One region of the Butyrivibrio sp. AD3002 genome, then DNA from elsewhere that is predicted to be linked to it. Evidence: a T-box and tRNA genes for the amino acid it is inferred to sense, from the RefSeq annotation. Region 1 holds a T-box; the other holds one or more tRNA genes.

Region 1 (7,909 bases):
GTGAGACTAAGGAGGATATGCTGGAAACTGTAGGCTATCTTTCAGATTTGGAGCCTTCGCTTGATGGAATAAAGTTGCAGAATCTGCAGATACTGAAAGGAACTCAGATGTATGAGGAGTACAAAGAGAATCCTTTTCATATTTTGACACTGGATGAACATGCAGAATTAATTATGGAAAGTCTGAAAATGCTTCCCGGAGATACGGTAATCCACAGAATGACCGGAGATGGTCCAAGGCGACTACTTGTAGAGCCGCTTTGGAGTCTTGATAAAAAGAATGTGCTAAATACCTTAAACAGAAGGACAAAGGGGCTGCTTTAACGAGACAGAGCCCAGAATGCTACAGCACTGGCAGCAGCAACGTTGAGGGAATCAACGTCATGTGACATAGGAATTTTCACACAATAATCGCAGGCATCTATGGTCTCAGGTAAGAGTCCGTCTCCCTCAGCACCGAGGAATACAGCAAGTTTTTCGGAAGCGGTTATCTCCGGATCGTCTATGGATCTGGAATTATCACGAAGAGCCATGGCCACGGTTGAATAGCCAAGAGCTTTCAAGACCTCCATGCTTCCTGTTTCCGGAAGAAACGTCCAGGGAATCTGGAATATCGTACCCATGCTTACGCGTATTGCGCGGCGATATAAGGGATCCGTACAGCCATGAGAAAAGAGAACAGCATCCATGGAAAGTGCAGCGGCGCTTCTAACAATTGCACCTGCGTTGGTGGGATTTGTCACATTTTCAAGAACGGCTACTCTTCGCGCATTTTTGCAAACATCGTCTACAGACGGAAGAGGCCTTCTTTTCATAGCACAAAGCACACCGCGTGTGAGGTGGAAACCGGTAATGGATGTGAGAATACTGTCACTTGCAGAAAATACAGGAACTTTAAAGGGAAGAGACGCAAGTTTTTCTAAAACCAAAGAGGCTTCACCTCTGATCTGATTATTTTCGATCAGCACAGAAATCGGCTCATAGCCGGCGATCAATGCGCGCTCTATTACCTTCGGACTCTCAGCAATAAAAATGCCCGGAGCAGGTTCATTTATGCGGTATAGCTGTACTTCGGACTGCTCGCTGTAAACTGAAAGCCCGGCTGATTCAAGATTGGTTGTTTCAATTATTTGGATCATCTTTTTCTCCCTGACCAATAATAAAAAAGTATAGCACAAATTGGAAATGGCGGAATTCATCTGATAAAATAAAGAAGTTAATAAGTAATTTGAGGAGACTTTTTCTTATGGGGAATACTTTTTATTTTGGTTTTGAGCCACAGCTGATGGAATGGCTTCAAAATTTATTAGGAGAGGCCGGAGCCGGTTTTATTTCGCACTTTTCAGCACTTGGAGAAGAGACGGTCCTTCTTTTTATATTGGGATTTCTTTACTGGTGCTATGACAAGCAGTTTGGAATCTATATCGGGACAAATGCGGTATTAGGAGGGGTGCTCAATCCTCTGATAAAAAATATTGCACTAAGGCTAAGGCCCTATATGGTTCATGAAAATATTAAGTGCTTCAGGCCTGTGGAAAAATCGGGAGCTCTGGATGATATTTCTGCGCAGGGTTACTCTTTTCCGAGTGCTCATTCAATGAATTCGGCAACAGTGTACGGATCACTTGCAGGGTATCTGAAAAACCGATTTGTTCTAATAATTGCTATTATAATTCCTTTTCTTGTAGGAATATCTAGAGTAGTTGTCGGAGTTCATTATCCTACGGATGTTTTGACGGGATGGGCCACCGGTATTGCCATTGTATTCATCGTTCCTCTTATCTACGAAAAGGTCGGGGAAGAGAGACGCTCACTGTTAAATCTTATATTCTTTGCGGTATCTTCAATTGGATTTTTCTATTGCAAAACATCGGATTACTATACAGCTATGGGAGTTATGGCCGGCTTTTATCTGGCTATAGAATTTGAGAAAAGATTTGTTAATTTTGAAGAGACAAGAAAACCGCTTGAAATAATTATAAGGCTTGTGGGAGGAGCGGCTGTTTATCTGGTACTAAATACTGCTCTTAAGCTTCCTTTTTCAAAGGAATTTCTTGCATCCAACACCACGGGTGCTTTTATGGTGAGATTCATCAGGTACACAATAGTTGTGTTTGTGATGCTTGGTGTTTATCCAATTCTTTTCAAGTTCTTTAAGAAAAAAGAAAACTGAAGCCGGAGATATAAATGAGAGAGTCTGATTATACTTTTGAATCGGAATCAAAATATATATTCAAATGCTGCTTGCTGACCATAATCATGTTGGCACTTATTGTTCCGGTTATCTATATTGCAAGGTATGCCTTTCCCTGGGCAGATGATTTTACTTACGGTGCGCTGCCTCATAGGGCATTTGTTCATACAGGTTCTGTGCTTAAGGCTATAGGGGCAGCTTTTGAAGATACATTTGATACATATTTTGGATGGCAGGGGACGTATACCTCCTGTTTTCTGATGGAGCTTCAGCCTGCGGTTTTCAAGACAAAGTTCTATCACCTGACCGCATTTATTATGCTTGGAGCGATGTTTTTATCGTACTTTGCGCTTTTTAAGGTGATAGGGAAAGATGTCTTAAAAACAAACAGGATGAATTATCCGCTGTTTTTATTGACATTTCTTATCACTGTTGAACTTGTGGATGGAAAGGCAGAGGGTTTTACCTGGTATAACAGCGCCGTTCATTATACCTTTGGACATGCTTTATTTGTGCTTTTTCTGGCACTTCTTCTGAAGAATTCCTTTATTCGTGAAAAATCCATGCTATTAACAGTGCTTTCATCTCTTGCGGGATTTCTGGCTGCAGGAGTTAATAATATAACTGTTTTTGGCGGACTTCTTTTTATCATCATGGTAGTTTTGTTTGCGCTGTTAAGCCAGCTCCTGTCTGGTGACAAGGACTGCTCACATATTAAAAGAGCGATTATCCCTTCACTGAATTATTTTGTGGGGACAGCCCTGAATCTTCTTTCGCCGGGTAATAAAAACCGCATGGCAATGGCAAACTCCGTAAAAAACAGCGTATTTGTCACAGTAAGGAATTCTTTTGTACTGGGATTTCATTTTGTTCTTCGTCATATAAGTATTGAAGTTCTGGGATTTGCGATTCTCGCAGGAATCCTTATATGGAGAACTTTTCTGGAGCTGCAGAAAAAGGATGCGGTAAAGTTTAAGTTTCCTTTGCCCGGTGTGATTACAGTACTTAGTTATTGCCTGATTTCAGCTCTGTATTCGCCTTTTGCATATATTGGAAACTCAGAGATTTCAAAAGTGTACATAGAGGAGCAGCTCTCTGTTAACAGGGTATCGAATTCGGTCTTCTATGTTTTCATATTGCTTATAGTTCTGAATGTGTTTTATTTCACTGGATGGATTTTTGCAAGAAAAGAGCAGGGATATAATAGAACTCTGGTAAGAGCGTTAAGTGCGGCAACAGTTTTCGTGATAGTTGCAGCGTGTATCCGAGTGATAATTCTGTTTCCCGGAAGGTATCTTACATCCGCGGCGATTACGAGTTTGAAGGATAATACAGCGCAGCAGTACGGGGAGATTATGCAGGAAAATACGAGAAGACTTACGGGTGATGAGCAGAATGTCGAGATTTTGCCTATAACAGTCGATCCTGATATTCTTTATCCCCATGACGGCTCACCTTATAAAGACGGGGCAGTTTTATTCTATGAAAAGGAAAGCGTTTATTATAATGAATAAAATCTATACATCCTATTGACTTTTTTTAATACTATGAATAAAATATTTTTTAATTGTATAGAAAAAGCTGTGACGAAGACAGTATATATTTATAGAAAGCTTCAGAGAGCCTGCGGATGGTGCGAGCAGGTGCAAGTACAGAATATAGAAAATCACTTCTGAGCTGCATGACTGAACTACAGTAAGTCATGACGGAGTCTCCCCGTTACGGAGAATCATATAAAACCGTAAATTCGGGGAGTATGCGTAAACAGGTGGTACAGCGAGTTCAGACTCGTCCTTTTTACAGGACGGGTCTTTTTTAATCGAAAGGAGTCTCAAATGTATAAGAAGGTTGACACTGATATGAATTTTGTCGCCCGTGAAAAAGAGATCGAGAAATTCTGGAAAGATCAGGATATTTTCCAGAAGAGCGTAGATACTCGCAGCAAGGGTGAGATGTATATGTTCTATGACGGACCGCCGACTGCAAACGGTAAGCCGCATATCGGACACGTGCTCACACGTGCTATCAAGGACATGATCCCGAGATACCGCACAATGAAGGGTTACACTGTTCCCCGTAAGGCAGGCTGGGATACTCACGGTCTTCCGGTTGAGCTTGAGGTAGAGAAGCTCCTCGGTCTTGACGGAAAAGAGCAGATTGAAGAATACGGTATGGAGCCCTTCATCAAGAAGTGTAAGGAATCCGTATGGAAATATAAGGGAATGTGGGAAGATTTCTCTGGAACAGTTGGTTTCTGGGCAGACATGGATCATCCCTACATCACCTATGATGATAACTTCATCGAGTCCGAGTGGTGGGCTCTTAATGAGATCTGGAAGAAGGGTCTTCTTTACAAGGGCTTCAAGGTAGTTCCTTACTGCCCTCGCTGTGGTACACCTCTTTCATCACACGAGGTTGCACAGGGCTATAAAGTGCTCAAAGAGCGCACAGCTGTTGTTCGCTTCAAGGTTAAGGATGAGGATGCATATTTCCTTGCATGGACAACCACACCCTGGACACTTCCTTCAAACATCGGTCTTTGCGTAAACCCTGATGAGAAGTATATCAAGGTTAAGGCAGCAGATGGCTATACATATTACCTCGCTGAGGCACTTGCTGATACAGTACTTGGATCACTTGCCAAGGAAGAGGGTGAGAAGGCTTACGAAGTTCTTGAGACTTATGTAGGTACTGACCTCGAGTATAAGGAATACGAGCCTCTTTACCAGTGTGCAAAGGATGAAGCAGACAAACAGCACAAGAAGGCGTTCTTCATATACTGCGATAACTATGTAACGATGTCAGATGGTACAGGTATCGTACATATCGCTCCTGCATTCGGTGAAGATGATGCTCGTGTCGGAAGAAAATACGATGCTCCTCTTGTACAGATGGTTGACGGCGAAGGTAAGCTTAAGCCTGAGACACCTTTTGCCGGAATGCGCTGCAAACCCACACAGAAGGAAATGGATGAGGGTGCTATCAGTGCGGATCCTGAAGTACTTAAGGATCTCGATAAGAGAAGTCTTCTCTTCTCAGCACCTAAGATGGAGCATGATTATCCTCACTGCTGGAGATGTAATACACCCCTTCTTTACTTTGCACGTTCCTCATGGTTTATCAAGGTAACAGAGGTTAAGGATGATCTCATCAGAAACAACCAGGAGATCAACTGGGTTCCCGAATCAATCGGTAAGGGACGTTTCGGTGACTGGCTTGAGAATATTCAGGACTGGGGTATCTCCCGTGACAGATACTGGGGAACACCTCTCAATATCTGGGAGTGCGATGACTGTGGCCACCAGCTTTCAGTAGGATCAAGAAAAGAGCTTGCTGAACTTTCAGGAGATCCTTCTGCTGAGACTACAGAGCTTCACAGGCCTTATATCGATAAGTTTGAGATCACCTGCCCTAAGTGCGGCAAGAAGATGCACAGAGTTAAGGAAGTTATCGACTGTTGGTTCGATTCAGGTGCAATGCCTTTCGCTCAGCTCCACTATCCTTTTGAAAATAAGGAGCTCTTCGAGAAGCAGTTCCCTGCTCAGTTCATCTCTGAGGCTGTAGACCAGACAAGAGGTTGGTTCTACTCACTCCACGCAGAGGCAACACTTCTTTTCAATAAGCCTGCATTTAAAAATGTTATAGTACTCGGCCTTGTGCAGGATGAGAACGGACAGAAGATGAGTAAGTCAAAGGGCAATGCGGTTGATCCGTTTGAGGCTCTTGAGAAATACGGCGCAGATGCAATCAGATGGTACTTCTATACAAACTCTGCTCCCTGGCTTCCTTCAAGATTCGCAGGTAAGACAGTTCAGGAAGGACAGAGAAAGTTCCTCGGAACACTTTGGAATACCTATGCATTCTTCGTGCTTTATGCAAATATCGACGGATTTGATGCTTCCAAGTACACACTTGAGAAGGACAAGCTCACTGTAATGGATAAGTGGATTCTTTCCAAGATGAACACCATGATCGGTGAGGTTGATAAGAACCTTGAGAATTACAGAATTCCTGAAGCAGGAAAGGCACTTGATGCATTTGTTGATGATCTTTCCAACTGGTATGTAAGAAGATGCCGTGAGCGTTTCTGGGCTAAGGGAATGGAGCAGGATAAGATTTCTGCTTACATGACTCTTTACACAGCACTTGTAAACGTATGTAAGGCAGCAGCTCCCATGGTTCCTTTCATGACAGAGTCTATTTACCAGAACCTTGTAAGAACAAGTGATGCTTCAGCTCCTGAGTCAATCCATCTCTGCGATTTCCCTGAGGTTGACAGCAGCTTCATCGATAAGGAACTCGAGGAGAACATGGATGAAGTACTTCAGATCGTAGTTCTTGGCCGTGCTTGCAGAAATGCAGCTGCAATCAAGAACCGTCAGCCTATCGGACAGATGTATGTTAAGGCTGAGAAGACAGTTTCTGAGTTCTATCAGGAGATCATCGAGGATGAGCTGAATGTTAAGAAGGTAGTCTTTGCGGATGATGTAAGAGATTTCACAACATACACCTTCAAGCCTCAGCTTAAGACAGTAGGACCTAAATACGGTAAGGTACTCGGCGGAATTAAGGAGTATTTGGGATCACTCGACGGAAATAATGCAATGGATGAGCTTAAGGCTAACGGAGCTCTTAAATTTGAAGTTAACGGAACAGCAGTTGAGCTTACTGAGGAAGATCTCCTCATCGATATGGCTCAGAAGGAAGGCTTCGAGAGTACAGAGGATCATGGCATCACAGTAGTTCTTGATACCAATCTTTCAGAGGAGCTTCTTAACGAGGGCTTCATGTATGAGGTTATCAGTAAGGTTCAGACAATGCGTAAGGATTCAGGCTTTGAAGTTATGGATCACATCAAGCTGTCTGTAAACGGTAATGACAAGATTGCTCAGATCGTTAAGGATAATGCTGATTCTATTTCAACCAAGGTTCTTGCTACTGAAATCGTATATGACAATGATGTAGCAAACGCTAAAGAATGGGATATCAACGGCGAGAAAGTAACTATCGGTGTTGAGAAACTGTAAATAAAAAAGCCCCCGGCAGTGTGGTTTCCACAAAAAGCGATTATGCGTATTTTGCAACGAGCTTTTTGTGGGAATTACACCGTCGGGGGGCTTTTTTATGTCGGGTTATTATATCAGGTTTTCGTCCTTTACAATCTTAACGATTCTGCTGGTTCCAAGTCTGTCAGCGCCAAGCTCCATGAACTTTTCAGCATCAGCAATACTTCCAATTCCGCCTGCAGCCTTCATTTTTACGTCAGGACCAACATGCTTGGCAAAGAGTGCGATGTCATCAAATGTAGCACCTGCAGTAGAGAAGCCAGTGGAAGTCTTGATGTAATCAGCCTTAGCCTCTGTAACAAGCTCGCACATCTTAATCTTTTCTTCATCTGTAAGGAGGCAGGTCTCGATGATAACTTTAAGGATGTGGTCACCGCAGGCAGCTTTGATTGCCTTGATTTCATTCAGAACATAGTCATAATTCTTAGCTTTAAGTTCACCGATATTGATAACCATATCGATCTCATTTGCGCCTTTTTCAATAGCATCCTTTGTCTCGAATACCTTTGTCTCGGTTGTCATGTTTCCGTTGGGGAAACCGATAACTGTGCAGATATTGAGCTTTCCGTTTGTGTAGTCATGAACGCGCTTGATGTAGCAGGGAGGAATGCAGATAGAAGCTGTCTCGTATTTCATGCCGTCATCAGCAA
Region 2 (7,909 bases), on a different contig from region 1:
TCAAGAAGCAAAGCAAACCAATCATCTTCTGAAGCATAGCCGTTATATTTCACCTTTACGGTTTTGGAATTAGTCTGAGTTATCTTAAAGCATTTCTCAGATTCCGGATCATACCCATCCAGTGACCATTTGTAAGTTATGTTCTTGGAGCCGGCGTTCTTGATATTTGCCGTAATTGTCTTCTCTGCGGCAACACCTCTGACAAAGTACAATTCCTCCGGAGAGTAGGTTACTTCATACAAATCCTCCAGATAAAATTCAAGAGTCATAGTGCGAAGGTTCATCATTGTCTTTCCGGTCTTTGATTCCAAATAAAATTCCATATCTGCCGCATAAAGTGGATAACCGCAATCATCGTTATCAAGGCCATTCTCAGCAACAATGTTTGCAGCGTCATCCATCAGCTTTACAGTAATATCCTTACCTGTTTTGCTCACAGAAAAAATGTCATCTGCATAATCTCCGGAAAGATCCCAGGAAATCATGTCTGGATCTATGTTGTCAGAAACTTCCATTTTTACAGTGCGTGTCGGAAATTCTGTGCTTACTCGGCACGCGTCAGCAATATAGAACTCCGCGTCTAATGCAAAATTAATTGAAATTTCCCTCACCAGGGGCTCTTCCAGATCATCACTATATACAGTCAGCGTCAGCTCTCCGTACGCACATACCTCGCCGCCAAGCTGCCGCAAAGCATCTTCCTTTGTAGCAATAGCTATGGTGTCCCCGGTAGCAGAACCATCTATATACAGATATTTTTGTATGTCCTTGCTAAGTGTCCACTCATACTCAGGATCCGAAACGGTATTTTCAAGCTCCTCATCCATAAACACTGCAGAATAAGTGGGGCCTTCTCCATCACAGATAGTATCTTCATCAATTATCTCGCCAAATTCATTCGCAATTCCAATAGTATAATCAGAAAAACCTATTTCGTACGGATCTTCCTCTTCTGCATGAGCAGTCAAAGTGAAATCTCCGGCCCCTAGAACCCCAGGGCCTGAAAGTGCCAGAACGGCAGCGCAAACAATAGAAACCAGACGTCTCTTTTTCTTCATATTTATTTCCCCCAATGTCACAAAAAGAATCATGACTTAACGCTACAAAAACAATTATAAATTACGCCGGCATCAGAAAAATAGGCTAAACAATTAACAAAATTGCTTAGCCTATATTGTTCATTATTCAGTTTTCACGGCTTATGCACATATCAGTTTGAGGCCTTGAAGTTGTAGATCGGCTTCATGACGTCCACGATCTCCACCGACTCCCCTATCACGTCGATGATGTCGTCAAGGGATTTGTAGGCCATGGGGGCCTCATCGATTGTCGCCTCGCAGACGGATGATGTGAAAATTCCCTTCATTGACTCCTTGTACTCCTCCATGGAGAGGTTGTTCTTCGCAGCGGTTCTGGACATGATTCTTCCTGCGCCGTGGGGTGCGGAGTAGTTCCACTCAGGGTTACCCTTGCCGATCGCAAGCACGGATCCGTCTCTCATGTTGATGGGGATCAGAACCTTCTCTCCTTTGTGGGCTGCGATTGAGCCTTTTCTTAGGATCATCTCGTCGGTGTCGATGTAGTTATGTATCGTGTGAAAAGACTCCCCGCCTGACAGACCTGATTTCTCAAGTAAAATCTCGGCCATTTTCTCGCGGTTTCTCTTGGCAAATCTCTGGCATATCTCCACATCGTGAAGGTAGTCCTCAAGGTATTTTCCCGATAAGTAGCAAAGGTCCTCGGGCATGGTTGACGGAAACTCGACATACTTTTTATGGTAGAGCTCTTTAAGTGCAGCCTGGATCTCGCCTCTTCTGCCCTGGTCCTTGTAGGTTCTGATGAGTTCATCTCTTGCCTCGAGATAATCTCCTATACCTTTTGCAAGGTCCACGGCGAGTGTCTGATAGAGCTCAGCAACCTGTTTTCCTAAGTTTCTGGAGCCCGAATGGATTATGAGGTACTGAGTCCCATCGGCAGCTCTGTCCACCTCGATGAAGTGGTTACCGCCGCCGAGTGTCCCGAGGGATCTCTCGAGACGCTTGGTGTCTTTCAGCTGTCTGTAGCAGCGAAGCTCGGTTAAGTCGAATTTCTCGACTCTGCCCTCCCAGACCTCTCTTCCTGAAGGCACGGTAAAAGCCGCCATATCAAGCTTCTCAAGGTCGATGTTCTGTTTTCCGAGATTAACTGTGTACATGCCACAGCCCAAATCCACGCCCACGACGTTGGGCACGGCCTTGTCTGTGATGGTCATGGTGGTTCCGATTGTGCAGCCCTTCCCGGCATGGACGTCGGGCATGATTCTGATCTTGGAGCCCTCGGTCATGGGGTAGTCGCACATTCTTCTTATCTGCTCGATTGCCTCGTCCTCGATCACCTTAGCGAAGCAAAGAGCAGTGTTTACTTTTCCTTTGATCTCTATTGTGTTCATTGGTTTTTTCCTTTTTGTCAGAGCCGGGAGTATTGCACGCTCCCGGCTGTTTTCTTTTTTGGGTCCCGGCTATGCGGCTATTCTTTCATACCTTTTCGATGAAAGAACGCTCATCATGAATTTGTAGGGTTCCAAATCGCCGTCTTTTAACATTGAAAAGATCTGCGGATTGCAACCTGATACAAGCGCCACGCCGCGGTCATTCATTTTTACAGGCTGCTGCTGATTGCGGCTCGACACGTTCCAGAAAACTATCTGGGGAAGCTTGAAGCCGTATCTTGCAAACTGCGCCTTCGCGTTCTCAAAATTGGTCATTCCGGAATTATTAGCACAGTAGTCGAACTCCATGTCGGAGATGATGTAGAGTTTCTCCGGCATGTCAGCTTGCGTGAGTTTGTTGTTTACGGCAGTTCTTAAGATTAGCATGAAGGTCTTTTCGATGTCAGTGTTGCTGACTTCGTTGAACCGCATGCAGTAGCGGACTTTTTCCACTATGTCGCATCCCTTGATCTCCACGAGTCTCGGGTTCGCCGAGAAGGTGATGAAGTGATTATGAAAAGCGCCTGTATTTTTCTCTGCAAAATAGATGCCAAGTGACTGCGCAACTGCTGCCGGCGTGGGATTGTCCCAGCCGTACATTGAGCCCGAGCCGTCGGCAACTACGAGGGAGTTCTCCGCGCCCGCAAAGTTCGGGAGCGCGTTCCAGGTAGCGTTCATCGCCTGTCTCTCTTCCACGCTGAAGTTTTTACCTCTTCTGTCTATCACGGGTGCGATTACATCATAAGGTGTGAGCGCGCCTGTATTCATGACTGAAGGGTCTGCCTGCGCTCTATTTATGAAAGCCTGATATCTCTCGCCGTCATTCCTGATGAAGGCCTGTCTGTACTTGTAGAGCGCCTTGGAGGGCTGCTTCTCGTAGTCAAAGGTGTAGTCCTTCTCACGGAGGTTGTTCTCTATGATCTTGATCTGCGCTCTGAGTGCCGACAGGGTTCTGCGGTACTCGGAGTCAGTCATGCCAAGGGCCTTCGCGATCTTCTTTGCATTTCTTATGGCTTCCTTGTTGCTTGCGTTGATGGAAGGGAGCCATTTTGCCAAGAGAGAGATGTCAGTGGTGGCGTTCATATCTGAGCGAAGTGTTTGCTCTATGTAGTTCATGACTTCTTTTTCCACAGGTGTGTCCATGAGCGCAAGAAGATCGTCGTATCTGCCGTACTCCGCAACGTTCGCGATGTTCTTTTTCACAGACTCAGGCTCTGTAGCGGCGAGGTACTTAAGGATTACCTTGAAAACTCGTCTCTCACCGAGGCCGCCTCTGATGTCTCTTGCAAAGAAGAGCATTTTCATCGCAAGGTCCGCATCCTCAGCGTACGCCTTCACGAATCTGGTGATGATGTCTTCCTCGGAAGCTCTTCTGAGCGCGCCTATTGTTGCGAAAAGATCAAGGCAGTCGGACTGTGTTGAAACATAGGTAACTGCGCCGTTCTCTGTATATGTGATGTTTGCTTCTTTCTTTAAGAATGATAACATGTTGGTTTCCTCCTGTTGTTGCTCACAGATCTGTAGCTTCCATGAGCCGCTTTTCAAGATACTGTTTTTTACGCGCCGCGGGCTCTTACCCCGCAATGCCTAAATCATGCTACAGCTGACTTTTCAACGCGTCCCTAGTTAATTGCTGTTAGTATCTTCTTTTTTCAAGACACATACACCCTTCCGGGCTGGAGCGGGATTTGAACCCGCGATCACGGATTATTCATCCGGTGCTTCACCTCTTAGCTATCCTGTAAGTTAGTTGCTGTCTGTGTCTTTGTAACTCGCCAGGCCTGTTGTGACTTGACTTTGTGACTCGCCAGGCCGCTTGTGACTTGGCTTTGTCTTCGTTGTGACTTAATCATAGCGCAGTGTATTGGAGATAAAAAGATGCAGTTTGACTCTTTTCTGCGACCCCAATATAATGTTATAAATGGTTTAAATATGTTTTTTATGATGTAATATACATCCCCATAAAAGAGGCGCAATATGACAGAAAAGTATAAAATCTATCTTTCAGAGGATACAAAATCAAGACTTATAAATGACGCTGAACTCTTCGAGTTCACCAAGAATGACGAAAGCGTGAATCTCAACGCTTTTCTCAAGACGCTGATTGTGAACTACTTTGATCAGTATAGGCACGACAGCGACTCACTGCTCGCGAATATTATGCAGGATCTGAGCGAGCTTTCTTCTATTAGTAAGAAGGATGCAGCTTTTCTTGCAGATAAGATCGTGAGCACATATATCAAGGCCGATCACCTCCAGAGAGGCAAAAACTCCGCGCTCACCCTGACTGTGAGCGGGTCTTCTTATGAAATTCTGAAGATAATCGAGAACAATATGCTGGCAGAAACTTCTCTCTCGCAGTACCTCAAGGACATGTTCAATGCTTACTTGTCCATTCCGCGAAGCGAGCGAGAAGCCATCATTTTCAAAGATAGCTATGAGGATATTTCACGGGCACTGAAGGAGCACAGGGTCCTCTCTTTCACGACCACAACCTCAGGCGACAACAAGGCTTACTATGTTGAGCCCTATATCATTGCGCCTTCCAAGGAGGAGCAGTGCAACTATTTACTGTGCTTTGACAGGCGCGCCAAAAAGCCCAGGACTTTCCGCATCTCCAGACTTAGAAGTGTCTTTGTGACCTCCGATACTTTTGCTGTTAATCCTGACATTCAGGAAGAGCTTCGGGAAAAGGCCCTCCGCAGCCCTCATTCCGTGGGTCTTACCGTGCAGGCTGTCGTCCGTCTCAACCCCTACGGCGTCAGAAAGTTCAAGGCAATCACCAAGAACCGCCCACTTGTCTCCAAGATTGAAGGCGACCTCTATTACTTTGATTGGCCCGAGCTCCAGCTTGAGGAGTACTTCAAGCGTTTCGGCCGCGACGCCATCGTAATCGAGCCGGAATCCCTGAAGGAGAAGATCAGGAAGTTCTATTATTATGGGCTGAGGGAATATAGTAGGTGAGGAGTTTATAGCTTGTTGTGCCAAGATACGATTGCTTTTCTTGTTTTCTTGGTAGTGTTCAAAACTTGTTGTACCAATATATGTTGACTATTCTTTATATCTTGGTAGTGCTTGGAAGCAGCTCTACCAAGATATTTCTTTTTTCCACTTTATCTTGGTAGCAAAAATTCTTTTTCGTACCAAGATTTTTGTATTATTCTTATTATCTTGGTTGCTCATGAAGTAGTCACTACCAAGATATTCTTCATTTTCACTTTTTCTTGGCATCAAAAAATCTTTTCCATACCCAGATCTATGCATTATTTATGTTATCTTGGTAACCCATGATTTCTGCATAAATCCACTTAGCAATTTTCCTTCGGAAGATTTACCTTTTTCCTTCCACATTCCACATTTCACAGTTTTTATGTAGTATAAGAGTCCGAGGGTATGAAAATTTTATAAGGGGAGCGAGGAATGAACAAAATCAAGAGAAATCTTTTATGTTTCACCACAGCTATGCTGTGTCTATTTTCAGTAATCGGATTAACAAACTTCACCGTTATTGCAGCAGAAACATCCGCGGCTCAGACAGAAACGCCTGCAGCCCTGGTTGCACCCACCAATCTTAAATGGAGTGATGATCATCACGCAATTTTCACAGTCGTAGATCAGGAAGCTTACTATTTTGTTTACTTGGAGAAAGATGGCAAAACCATCATGACCTGGCATTGGGGATGACCTGATCCATCCGAGGTTCAACAGTGACGGAACCATTTCATTTACGATCACGCACTTCAGTACTTTTGCCTTTGCTGAGAGACAGACTGTAGGTGCTGTTGAGCAGGGCTCCGACGGAAACAGCTATGAAGTTATCGGTGTAAACACAATTGAATTCACCGGTCCGAAGAACAAGAATATTAAGAAGATAAACGCGAACGCAAAAGTAAAGGTTCCGAAGAAAGTTCTTACAGCCTACAAGAAATTCCTTCCCTCAAAAGGTCTTAAGGGAAAAGGACAGAAGATCAGTTAAACATTTCCGCCGCGGTTTTCTGATAGATCAGATAATCCTCTTCCGAGAAATTCACGATGGTTATCTCTATCTCGTATCCGGCGTTTTCAGCAATCCAATCATTAACAGCGGCGAGGGCAACCTTTGCCGCTTCTTTTTTGGGATACCCGTAAACTCCTGTAGATATTCCAGGAAAAGCGATGCTGTGAAGGTCATTCTTTTTTGCCAGCTCCAGACTGTTCCAGTAGCAGTTACGAAGGTCCTTCGGATCCGAGGCACTGCCGCTGTAAATCGGTCCCACAGTGTGAATGACATGCTTCGCAGGAAGGTTGTAACCTCCCGTGATTTTGGCCTCACCGGTTCTGCAGCCGTTAAGCGTTCTGCACTCGTTCAAAAGCTCCGGACCCGCAGCCCTGTGTATTGCGCCATCAACGCCGCCTCCGCCGAGCAGACTCGAGTTCGCTGCGTTAACAATCGCATCTACTTTGAGTTTAGTTATATCGCCTGCATGATAATTTATGCTGCTCATTTTTCTTCCTTCCCTTCTGTGTTTCCATCTTCTTCAACAAGCACAAACATATCGTCAGGTTGCTTGCATCTCGGGCACACATCTATGTCTCGGATGCTTTTTCCTTCCTTCTCCTCATCAAAAATGTAACCACACGCTCTACATCTGTAAACTGCCATAAGCACCTCCTCAGTCATTTTCCTTAATTGATTTTGTCCCCATCGAATGCCAGCCATGAGACATAGGTGCCGGCAGCCATATTTTTCGTATAAAAATCGCGAAGTGCTGCGTTTAGGTCGACGCCTTCAGGGGGTGTTTTTCCTTCTGAAGTGTACTCCTCCGTCAGCTGATTGATTCTCATGCTGATGATGGTGTCCAGGTACTCCTGCGTCAGTTTCTTGTATTCAATGCTCATGATTTTCCCCCAATTTTCTCTGCAGATAAAACATGCAGATGAAGCACATTATGATCTGAACAATGGTTGAACACGGCGTCGCAAGGCCGATTTTGAAAAGTGATACCGGCTCCTGCTTGCTCATGAAATACGACACAGGAATCCTTATAAGGAACGCGCCGGCGATTCCCTGAAGCATGACAAACTTCGTATATTCCATGCCGTTGAAGAATCCAATGAAGCAGAATAAAAAGCATGTAAACAGGCAGTCGATGGCGTACGCCTTCAGATAATCCCAGGCCGCCATGATGACTTCCTTGTCATTAGCAAAAAGTCCCGCCAGAATATCGCCGTGGAAAAATCCCATGTAAAACATGACCACTGCAAAGATGAAAGACACGCCTATCGCATATTTCAGGCCCTTGAAGGCTCTGTCGTATTTCTTTGCGCCTCTGTTCTGTGATACGAAAGCGGACATTGACTGGGCAAACGCCGACGGAATCAGCATGATGAATCCGCATACTTTCTGCGATACGCCAACTCCCGCGGAGGCCACAAGTCCCAACGCATTGACTATTGCCAGGA

The links. A T-box is a leader RNA that pairs with one kind of tRNA and senses whether it is charged. The one in region 1 lies ahead of ileS (isoleucine--tRNA ligase), so its partner is inferred to be a tRNA-Ile.
Region 2: it has a tRNA-Ile gene. The T-box ahead of ileS (isoleucine--tRNA ligase) is inferred to sense a tRNA for this amino acid. The anticodon was not compared.

Annotation. Positions count from the first base shown of each region.
Region 1 is NZ_ATVV01000007.1:797-8,705, forward strand. It holds gene G596_RS0106565 (TIGR01212 family radical SAM protein) at 1-323, shown strand, start outside; gene G596_RS0106570 (TrmH family RNA methyltransferase) at 320-1,138, opposite strand; gene G596_RS0106575 (phosphatase PAP2 family protein) at 1,246-2,172, shown strand; gene G596_RS0106580 (hypothetical protein) at 2,187-3,707, shown strand; T-box leader at 3,768-3,992, shown strand; gene ileS (isoleucine--tRNA ligase) at 4,029-7,220, shown strand; gene deoC (deoxyribose-phosphate aldolase) at 7,329-7,909, opposite strand, start outside.
Region 2 is NZ_ATVV01000024.1:24,483-32,391, forward strand. It holds gene G596_RS0115245 (leucine-rich repeat protein) at 1-1,058, opposite strand, end outside; gene G596_RS0115250 (RNA-splicing ligase RtcB) at 1,211-2,428, opposite strand; gene G596_RS0115255 (DUF2828 family protein) at 2,498-3,955, opposite strand; tRNA gene G596_RS0115260 (tRNA-Ile) at 4,144-4,207, opposite strand; gene G596_RS0115265 (WYL domain-containing protein) at 4,445-5,431, shown strand; gene G596_RS0115275 (hypothetical protein) at 5,888-6,151, shown strand; gene G596_RS0115280 (O-acetyl-ADP-ribose deacetylase) at 6,436-6,951, opposite strand; gene G596_RS24970 (hypothetical protein) at 6,948-7,109, opposite strand; gene G596_RS22420 (hypothetical protein) at 7,133-7,345, opposite strand; gene G596_RS0115295 (MATE family efflux transporter) at 7,335-7,909, opposite strand, start outside.